Ensifer sp. PDNC004: one gene and its partner. The protein of the gene in region 2 interacts with the protein of the main gene of each other region in a pairwise test. Links are inferred from orthologs where the notes say so. Each region holds a gene or a part of one and is shown on either strand. Other genes may lie near its edges.

The links. The genes of interacting proteins can lie anywhere in the genome.
Region 1: the proteins of JVX98_RS15185 (region 2) and JVX98_RS13615 interact in binary tests that used the Escherichia coli proteins (3 or more experiments, as listed by UniProt). The link is inferred for Ensifer sp. PDNC004 from one-to-one orthologs.

What each region holds. Positions count from the first base shown.
Region 1 is NZ_CP070353.1:1,102,943-1,107,162, reverse strand. Bases 1-2,870 are described here. They hold JVX98_RS13615 (NAD(P)H-hydrate dehydratase), read left to right. Parts: upstream 1-632; coding sequence 633-2,108; downstream 2,109-2,870. Other genes in these bases: JVX98_RS13605 (competence/damage-inducible protein A), read right to left, coding at 2,804-2,870; gpt (xanthine phosphoribosyltransferase), read right to left, coding at 2,177-2,674; JVX98_RS13620 (P-II family nitrogen regulator), read right to left, coding at 1-289. Also shown: more of JVX98_RS13605, read right to left, coding at 2,871-3,559; wrbA (NAD(P)H:quinone oxidoreductase), read left to right, coding at 3,723-4,220. UniProt on the Escherichia coli protein: Bifunctional enzyme that catalyzes the epimerization of the S- and R-forms of NAD(P)HX and the dehydration of the S-form of NAD(P)HX at the expense of ADP, which is converted to AMP.
Region 2 is NZ_CP070353.1:1,418,814-1,424,265, forward strand. What follows is about bases 1,104-3,854. They hold JVX98_RS15185 (RNA methyltransferase), read left to right. Parts: upstream 1,104-1,916; coding sequence 1,917-2,792; downstream 2,793-3,854. Other genes in these bases: tuf (elongation factor Tu), read right to left, coding at 1,104-1,240; JVX98_RS15190 (hypothetical protein), read right to left, coding at 2,981-3,271; JVX98_RS15195 (FMN-dependent NADH-azoreductase), read right to left, coding at 3,403-3,854. Also shown: more of tuf, read right to left, coding at 65-1,103; more of JVX98_RS15195, read right to left, coding at 3,855-4,023; JVX98_RS15200 (LysR family transcriptional regulator), read left to right, coding at 4,161-5,102; JVX98_RS15205 (hypothetical protein), read right to left, coding at 5,334-5,452. UniProt on the Escherichia coli protein: Specifically methylates the ribose of guanosine 2251 in 23S rRNA.

The sequences.
Region 1 (4,220 bases), 320 kb from region 2 along the record:
CCACATTGGAAACGAAAATCTTTCCGTCACCAATGCGGCCGGTTTGCGCGGCGTTGCGGATCGCCTCGATGACGGCCTCCGCGTTTTCATCCGCCAGCACCACTTCGACCTTTACCTTCGGCAGGAAGTCCACCACGTATTCGGCGCCGCGATACAGCTCCGTGTGGCCCTTCTGCCGCCCGAAGCCCTTGGCTTCCGTGACGGTGATACCCTGCAGGCCGACTTCCTGAAGGGCTTCCTTCACTTCGTCGAGCTTGAAGGGCTTAATGATCGCTTCGATCTTTTTCATGAGAAAATGTCTCTCCGCTTCTCCCTTGATAGCAGGATCATGCCCGCTCGCCCTGAATATGCACGTTGCATGCCAGTTTTTCTGCGAAAATCTGTCAGAACGACAAAAAATCTGCTGTCGGCGCGCCGATTGCGGGATTTCCATACCTTCGGCGGGCCCGATCTGCCTATTTTTTATGATTTCCGATCGAAAGATGCCCGCTTCTTGCAGAGCCCCCACGTCATGGCAGAGGCGAAGCTTGTTATTTGAGCAATAATTATATGCAAATGCCTTATTGTAAGGCAACCATGGCGTTGGGGCTGAGGCCTTGCTTCACGCGCGCGGGCATGGATAAGTCTGGCGCATGCGCTCCGACCTTCAGCACCTGTTGATCACGCCCGCCGAAATGACGGCAATCGACCGGGCGGCAGCCCAATCCCGCATCGATAGCTTTACGCTGATGCGCAACGCCGGACTGGCGGTGACGGCGGCGGCCCTGCGATATTTTCCGGATGCCCGCCGCTTCGTCGTGCTCTGCGGTCCAGGCAACAATGGCGGCGACGGGTACATCGCAGCCCGCGGCCTTGCCGAAAGCGGGGCGGATGTCGCCGTGTTCGTCCTCGGCGATCCCGCCAGGCTTCAAGGCGATGCAGCGCGGGCCTGGTCCGACTGGAGTGGTCCTGCTGCGCCAATCTCTGCATTCGAACCACAGGCTGGCGATGTCGTCATCGATGCGCTCTTTGGGGCGGGCTTGTCACGCGACCTCCCTGACGACGTCGCTCACCTTATAGAACGGGTCAATGCCAGCGGCGTTCCGGTCGTTGCCATCGATCTGCCGAGCGGCATCGACGGCCGGACGGGCGAGATCCGGGGCGCCGCCTTTGCCGCTCGCCACACCGTCACGTTCATGGCGCCAAAGCCCGGTCATTGGCTTCTGCCCGGGCGATCCCTCTGCGGCACACTCAAGGTGTTCGATATCGGCATTCCCGCGCGCATTGTGCGTGCCGGCGCAGGTTCGCTGCGCCTCAACGCGCCGTTCCTCTGGGCGGGCTGGGGAGGTGACCTGGCGGCCTCGACGCACAAGTTCAAGCGCGGGCATCTGGTCGTTTTCTCAGGCGACCGCCAGGCAACGGGCGCGGCGCGACTTTCGGCGGCAGCGGGCCTTGCGGCTGGCGCTGGCCTGGTTACCGTCGCCACCGGCAAGGCCGCGCTCGGCATCAATGCGTCTCATCTGACGGCGGTGATGGTGAAGGAGGTAGACGGCAAGCGAGAGCTTACCAAATGGCTGCAGGACCAACGCCTGGGCAGCTTCGTCCTTGGGCCGGGCTTCGGCATCGGCAAGAAGGCGAGGGACTTTGCGCTTGCACTCTGCGATCGCTCTCTGGTGCTCGACGCCGATGGCATCACCTCGTTCCAGGCAAGGCCCGGCCAACTTTTCGCGGCACTGGCGAAAGGCAGGGGCCAGGTGGTCATGACGCCGCATGATGGCGAGTTCGCTCGCCTCTTTCCGGAGATTGCCGGAGACCATGGGCTTTCGAAGATCGAGAAGGCGCAGGCCGCGGCGCGGACGAGCCATGCCGTGATCGTCTACAAGGGCGCCGACACCGTCGTTGCCGCCCCGGACGGGCGGGCGGTCGTCAACAACAATGCGCCGCCGTGGCTGGCAACCGCCGGATCGGGGGACGTACTTGCCGGCATCGTCGGCGCACATCTGGCGAAAGGAATGCCGGCCTTCGAATCGGCGACCGCAGCGGTCTGGCGCCATGGCGCAGCCGGGGCCAAGGCAGGGCCTGGCTTGACCGCTGAAACGCTGATCGGCGCGATACCGCCGATCAGTTGATCGTGAGCGCACAGGCGACAAACCACCTCTTGAGAGGCGACGTTCGCGGTGTCCGCCCAGATGCGCTATCAGCCGCGCGTGCCCTTGGCGATCGGCTCCTGGTAGGTGAAGCCCAAGTCCCAGGGGAAATAGATCCAGGTGTCCTGGCTGACTTCGGTCACGAAGGTGTCGACGAGCGGCCGGCCCTTCGGCTTTGCGTAGACGGCAGCGAAATGCGCCTTCGGCAGCATTGCCCGTACTTCGGCCGCGGTCTTGCCGGTGTCCGTCAGGTCGTCGACGATCAGCACGCCTTCACCGCCGTCCTTGGTGATTTCAGGCGTGATGCCCTTCAGCACTTTCATCTGCCCCTGCGTGTCGTAGTCATGGTAGGAGGCGACGCAGACGGTTTCGATCATCCGGATATTGAGTTCGCGCGAAATGATCGCAGCCGGAACCAGGCCGCCACGGGTGATGCAAACCATGGCACGCCATTCCTGGCCGTTGTCGGCCAGCCGCCAGGCAAGCGCCCGGGCATCGCGGTGGAACTGGTCCCAGGAAACGGGAAAGGCTTTATCGGGCAGCGACATGGGTGGGCTCCGGCTTGTCTGAACGAGGGTAAGGCGAAGCGTCCGGCAGATCGGGCAGGCGGGAACGCGTCATCCTGATTTGCCGACATGCAATAACGGCATTGAGGCCTTGAGTGCAAGGGCTTCGCGCTATCCCTTTGCCCGCGCGTCGGCGATTGCCTGGATCATCGCCTGGACATCAGCCTCCGCTGCAGCAAGCGCTTCCGGATCGCGGGCCCGCACGACGATATCCGTCGAGAAGGTCTTGCCGTCAAATTTCGGGTAGGAGCCGATGCTCGTCTCCGGATGGTTCTTCTGCACTTCGGTCAGCGGGCTGCCGATATCTCCCTCGCCGAAGGGCGAGCGTACGGTGCGGGAGAGGAGGGGTGAGCCGACATTCAGACCGGGCAGCAGCGCGTCGAGCATGGCCTGGAAGACCTGCGGAACGCCGGCCATGACATGCACGTTGCCGATGGCGAAGCCCGGCGCTGTCGATACCGGGTTCGGGATATGGCGTGCACCGAGTGGCATGCGCGCCATGCGCTTGCGCGCGTCGGTAAACTCCATGTTGCGGCGTTCGTACATGGCGCCGAGCAGCGCCATCGCCTCCGGCTCGTAGACGCATTCGACGCCGAAGGCGCGCGACACCGCGTCGGCGGTGATGTCGTCATGAGTCGGGCCGATGCCGCCGGAGGTAAAGACGTAATCGTAGCGGCTGCGCACCGCATTGATCGCCTCGACGATCGCCACTTCGTCGTCGGCGACGATCCGCACTTCCTTGAGGTCGATGCCGACCATCGTCATCATGTCGGCGAGGTGGCCGATGTTCTTGTCCTTGGTTCGCCCCGACAAAAGTTCGTCGCCGATGGCGACCATGGCGGCAGTGACGACTTTTATGGTGCTCATCGGGTGATCCTGTTTGTTAGTCAGTCATTTAACAGTGAATTATTATTGTTCACATTGCGAGAACAGTCTGTTTCCCGGACGGCTCCTGGCATGCGGCTGCATTTTGATAAATCTTCCGCGCAGCAGTGATCAAGTGGGATCGCTTGTATCCAAAGGAGCAATTATGGCCAAGGTTCTCGTTCTCTATTATTCGGCATACGGACATATCGAAACCATGGCTTACGCCGTGGCCGAAGGTGCGAAGTCTGCGGGGGCCGAAGTCGACGTCAAGCGCGTTCCGGAACTGGTGCCGGCCGAGGTCGCCAAGGCCTCTCACTTCAAGCTCGACCAGGCCGCGCCGGTCGCCCATGTCGAAGAGCTTGCCCAATACGACGCGATCATCTTCGGCGCCGGCACGCGCTTTGGCACCGTGGCCTCGCAGATGCGCAACTTCATTGATCAGACCGGCAGCCTGTGGGCCTCTGGCAAGCTGGTCGGCAAGGTCGGTTCGGTCTTCACGTCCTCGGCCACCCAGCATGGCGGTCAGGAATCCACCATCCTCGGCTTCATCCCGACGCTGATGCACCACGGCATGGTTGTCGCTGGTCTTCCCTATGCCTTCCAGGGTCAGATGGGCCTCGACGAGATCAAGGGCGGCTCGCCCTATGGCGCCTCGACGATC
Region 2 (5,452 bases):
CGCTTGCGCGCCATTTGCACCTTTTTTGCTGCCGTCGGCAGCTTACGGCATCGCCTTTCGATCGTTACTCGACGATCGAGGCAACGATGCCGGCGCCGACGGTACGGCCGCCTTCGCGGATCGCGAAGCGCAGCTTTTCTTCCATCGCGATCGGAACGATCAGCTCAACGGCAACCGTGACGTTGTCGCCCGGCATAACCATTTCCGTGCCTTCCGGCAGCGTTACGATGCCCGTCACGTCCGTCGTGCGGAAGTAGAACTGCGGACGGTAGTTGGTGAAGAACGGCGTATGACGGCCGCCTTCTTCCTTCGTCAGGATGTAGGCTTCGGCCATGAACTTCTTGTGCGGCTTGACCGAACCCGGCTTGCACAGGATCTGGCCACGCTCAACGCCGTCACGGTTAACACCACGGATCAGCGCGCCGATGTTGTCGCCAGCCTGGCCCTGGTCGAGCAGCTTGCGGAACATTTCAACGCCCGTAACCGTCGTCTTCGACGTGTCGCGGATGCCGACGATTTCGACTTCTTCGCCAACCTTGACGATGCCGCGCTCGACGCGACCGGTCACAACCGTACCGCGGCCCGAGATCGAGAACACGTCTTCGATCGGCATCAGGAACGGCTGGTCGATCGGACGCTCAGGCGTCGGGATGTAGGCGTCAACAGCAGCCATCAGCTCGCGGATCGCGTCTTCGCCGATCTTCTTGTCCGAATCTTCCAGAGCAGCAAGAGCCGAGCCCTTGATGATCGGAATGTCGTCGCCCGGGAATTCGTAGGACGACAGAAGTTCGCGAACTTCCAGCTCGACGAGCTCGAGAAGCTCGGCGTCGTCAACCTGGTCGACCTTGTTGAGGAACACGACGATTGCCGGAACGCCAACCTGACGAGCAAGCAGGATGTGCTCGCGGGTCTGCGGCATCGGGCCGTCAGCAGCCGAGCAAACCAGGATCGCGCCGTCCATCTGCGCTGCACCGGTGATCATGTTCTTGACGTAGTCGGCGTGGCCGGGGCAGTCAACGTGAGCGTAGTGACGGTTCGGCGTCTCATACTCAACGTGGGCCGTCGAAATCGTGATACCACGGGCCTTTTCTTCCGGAGCGGCGTCGATCTGGTCGTACGCCTTGAACTCGCCGAAGTACTTCGTGATCGCTGCGGTCAGCGACGTCTTGCCATGGTCAACGTGGCCAATCGTGCCAATGTTAACGTGCGGCTTGTTGCGCTCAAATTTGCTCTTTGCCATGGGTACGTTTCCTGTGGTCAAGTATGAATAATGATCAGCCGGCAGGGCCGGTTTGTGGAGCCGTTTAAGGGTTTCAGGGGATTTGCGCAAGACTTAATTGCGCGCGCCCGGACCGGCCACCGCTGGCCTTTTCCTGCAGATATATAAGAAGCCCGCAACGCCGGCACAAGATTGGGCATCATCGCGCCGCGAATCGCTGCGTTTGCAGAGCATTCAAGCGCTTAGCGGCGAATGTTTATTCGCTACATTAATCTGAAAGGAAGGAGGACACCGCTATTGGAGCGGGTAGCGGGAATCGAACCCGCGTATTCAGCTTGGAAGGCTGCTGCTCTACCATTGAGCTATACCCGCGGGCCTTCGATCCAGAAGCAGAATGGTGGAGGGAGTTGGATTTGAACCAACGTAGGCTGAGCCAACGGATTTACAGTCCGTCCCCTTTAACCACTCGGGCATCCCTCCATTATTCTGTCGGGATCTTTCGACCAAGCATTTGAGATCGTGAGACAACCAGCGACTTGTCGGTGCCGCTCTCGATCTGTGGCCGGGTATATGACTGCCTCGTTTCGTCCTGTCAACACGGCTCGGTGCAAAAAATCCGATTTTCTCCACAGCCGCAAAATTACCCCCGGCGCGGAAAACCATTTCGCCGGACAGGCAAGCCCTCTATAAGACGCCAATGAGCAAAGATCGCACCGGCGACAAGAGCGCCAAGGACACCCATTACGCAAACCTGAGGCGCGCGCACCGCGACGCCAAGCGAGAGCGTGGCGAAATTCCAACCCCGAAAGAGGACAGGCGCCGAAAGGCCCCAGCCGATTGGAAAGCGCCGCAGCTCGCCCCTGAGCAAGTGCTGCTTTACGGCCTGCACACGGTTCGCGCCGCGCTGGACAATCCGGCGCGTCAGATCATTGGCCTCAGTGTGACCCAGAACGCCGCCGCAAGGCTGGAACTCGGGGAGCTTTCGGCCCTGCCCTTCCCGGTCGAAACGGTGACGCCACAGGATCTCGACAAGATTCTCGGTCCCGACGCGATCCACCAGGGCGTGATGCTCGAAACGCGCCCGCTGCCGCATCGCCGGCTGGAGGCGCTGCGCGACTGCCCGCTGATCCTCGTGCTCGACCAGGTAACCGATCCGCACAATGTCGGCGCCGTCATGCGCTCGGCCGTGGCTTTCGATGCCGGCGCGCTGATCACCACCATGCGCCACAGCCCAACCGAATCGGGCGTGCTCGCCAAATCGGCCTCCGGCGCGCTGGAAATGATCCCCTATATCCAGATCACCAACCTTGGTGATGCCATCGAGGAGTTGCATCGACTGGGCTTCCAGACGATTGGCCTTGATTCGGAAGGACCGCAGCCGCTGGAAGGAACGTTCAGCGGCGAGAAGATCGCGCTCGTACTCGGCTCCGAGGGCAAGGGGCTCCGGCAGAAGACCCGCTCGATCGTCAACGACCTTGCCCGGCTCGACATGCCTGGCGCGATCAAGTCGCTGAACGTCTCGAACGCAGCGGCGATCGCCATGTATGCGGCCCGCCAGTATCTGAAGCGCTGACATCGCCGGACGCTCCTGGCCGCCTCAGCGTTACGGCGCCGGCGGCCACGTCATCCGCAACGGCTCCAAAGCCGAGGCCTTAACGCGAACTGGCGCCTGTGGATATCTTCGCACCTTTAGGATTGCGGAGCCTGATGCCGTGCGGCTTCGAAAGATCGGGAAAGAGGACGGCAAGCCGCGCCGACCCGTCACAAACCGACGGATTGCTGCGCAAGGCGACCGGGCGTGTTCATGCCGGCCGTCGGGCAGCCTTCACGCAATTTCTTCCACGTGGTCACATTGAGGTTCATCTCGCATCGCGCGAGATAGGCGTTGCCATCGACGCGCAGGCAAGCGACCTGCCCAAGCTCATATTTGGAACCGTCTCGGTTTCGACAGGTGCAGCCATGATCCGGCGGCGCAGCCAGCGTGGCTTCGGCAGCGAACAAGAAGGCCACCGCAGCGGTCATGCCCCAAAGGATCGTCCGCCTGTCCATCATGGGGCCATTATAAAGCAGATATCGATATTCGAAAACGGACAATGCCGGCTGCTTGCGCAACCGGCACCGTCCGCACGCGGGGCATACGCCCCTCCCACCGGATCACCTCGGTGATCCGCTGAACTTGGTTTTTAGCTCGCCAGGCGAAGCACGTTGCCTTCGGAGATGGTCTTTTCAGCCTCGGCGATCGCAAACTGCTTGGAGTCGGCGCTGAGGTTCAGGCCTTCGGCGCGAACGAACTCGACATCGGTAATGCCAAGGAAGCCGAAGACCGTCTTCAGGTAGGATTCCTGGTGATCCATGACGGCCGCCGGGCCGGCGGAGTAATGGCCGCCACGGGTGGAGGCGACGATGACCTTCTTGCCCTTGGCGAGGCCTTCCGGACCGTTCTCGGTGTAGCGGAAAGTCTTGCCGGAGACGGCGATGCGGTCGATCCAGACCTTCAGCTGGCTCGGAATGCCGAAGTTGTACATCGGCGCGCCGATGATGACGGTGTCGGCGGCCAGGAATTCTTCCAGCATGTCGCGGCCGAGCTTGACGTCCGCAGCAAGGCCGGCGTCGACGCCTTCGAGGTCGGCCGGGGCCATGATCTGAGCGCCGGTCAGATGCGGCAGCGAGCTGCCAGCGAGATCGCGGTAGGTCACCTGGGCATCCGGGCGGTCAGCCTTGACCTGGGCGGCAAGGGCGGCCGTCAGACGGCGGGAAACCGAGTGGTCGCCAAGGATACCGGAGTCGATATGAAGAACGTTCATGGGAACACCTTTGTGTTTACGTTGCGGTGATCCACATATGAGGGGAAAACAATGACCCGATAAGCCAGCGGATATTTGACATACTGTTTCCAGACGGAAACAATCATATGCATCATCCGCACTTCGGAGACAGGACAATGCAGGATCTGAACGACCTCGGGCTTTTTGCCGCCGTCGTGCGAAACAACGGCTTCAGTGCCGCGGCACGGGACCTCAATATACCCAAATCCAAGCTCAGCAAACATGTGGCCCGCCTGGAGGAGCAGCTCGGCGTGCGGCTGCTTGAGCGCTCGACCCGCAAGCTGCGTGTCACCGACATCGGCCGGGTGTTCTACGAGCATTGCCAGAGCCTTCTCGACGGGGTGGCTGCCGCCGAAGCTGAGATCGCCGCCGTGCGCGCCGAACCCTCGGGCACGGTCCGGCTCGCCTGCCCGCTCGGCTTCACCCCGATGCTTGCCGATATCCTGCCAGCGTTTCACCGCCGCTATCCCGGCGTCCGGCTGCTGATTACAGCCACCAACCGTCGCATCGACCTGATCGAGGAGCGGGTCGACGTGGCGCTGCGCGCCCGCGGTCAGCTCGATACGGACAACCAGCTGATCATCCGCAAGTTCGGCGAGGTGCGCGAGCGGCTTGCCGCCAGCCCCACCTTCCTTGCCCGCTCGGGCGAGATCACCATCGAGAACCTCAGCCAGCAGGCGACGCTCTCGATGAACGAACAGCACCCGACCGACGTCTGGCGGCTGGTTTCGATCGACGGCAACACGACGGAAATCACCCACCGCCCGATCATCGGCTGCAGCGACTTCCTGATTCTCGAACGCGCCGCGATCGAAGGTATGGGGGTCGCGCTCTTGCCCGACCATATCTGCGAGCGCGCCTTCCGCGCCGGCGTGCTTGCGCCGGTGCTGCCGGAATGGACGTCGAACGACGTTGTCGTGCACCTCGTCTTCCCGTCCCGCCAGGGCATGTTGCCGGCGACAAGAGCCTTGATCGACTATCTGGCCGAGAACCTGCTCAACGCCCTGCAGAAATGCCGCGAGGTTCCGGTGCGCATGGGGCCGTCCTTCGACATCTGATGCCGCAGCAGTGCGGCTTTCCGATCAGTACCGACAGATCATCAGCGCATTGCCGTCGGGATCGCGGATCGTGAACCATTACTCGGACAGCACTGGCGTTACGATCTCGACGTCGAGGGCCTGTGCATGGCTGGCTGCGGTCGCGACGTATCAGTGTCGAAGTGAAGATGCGTGGAGCCGCTCATCGATCAAACGTTGACCGCTTACTCCGACCGGGGACGGCGCCGCATGTCATCGGCTGCACTGCTCGCCGTTTTCAAGCTCGGCAAAGGATCTGGCGCCGGCGTCATATCGGTAGGCGATCACCTGCGCCGTGCAGGCGTCCTCATACCGGGCGCAAGCTTGCATCG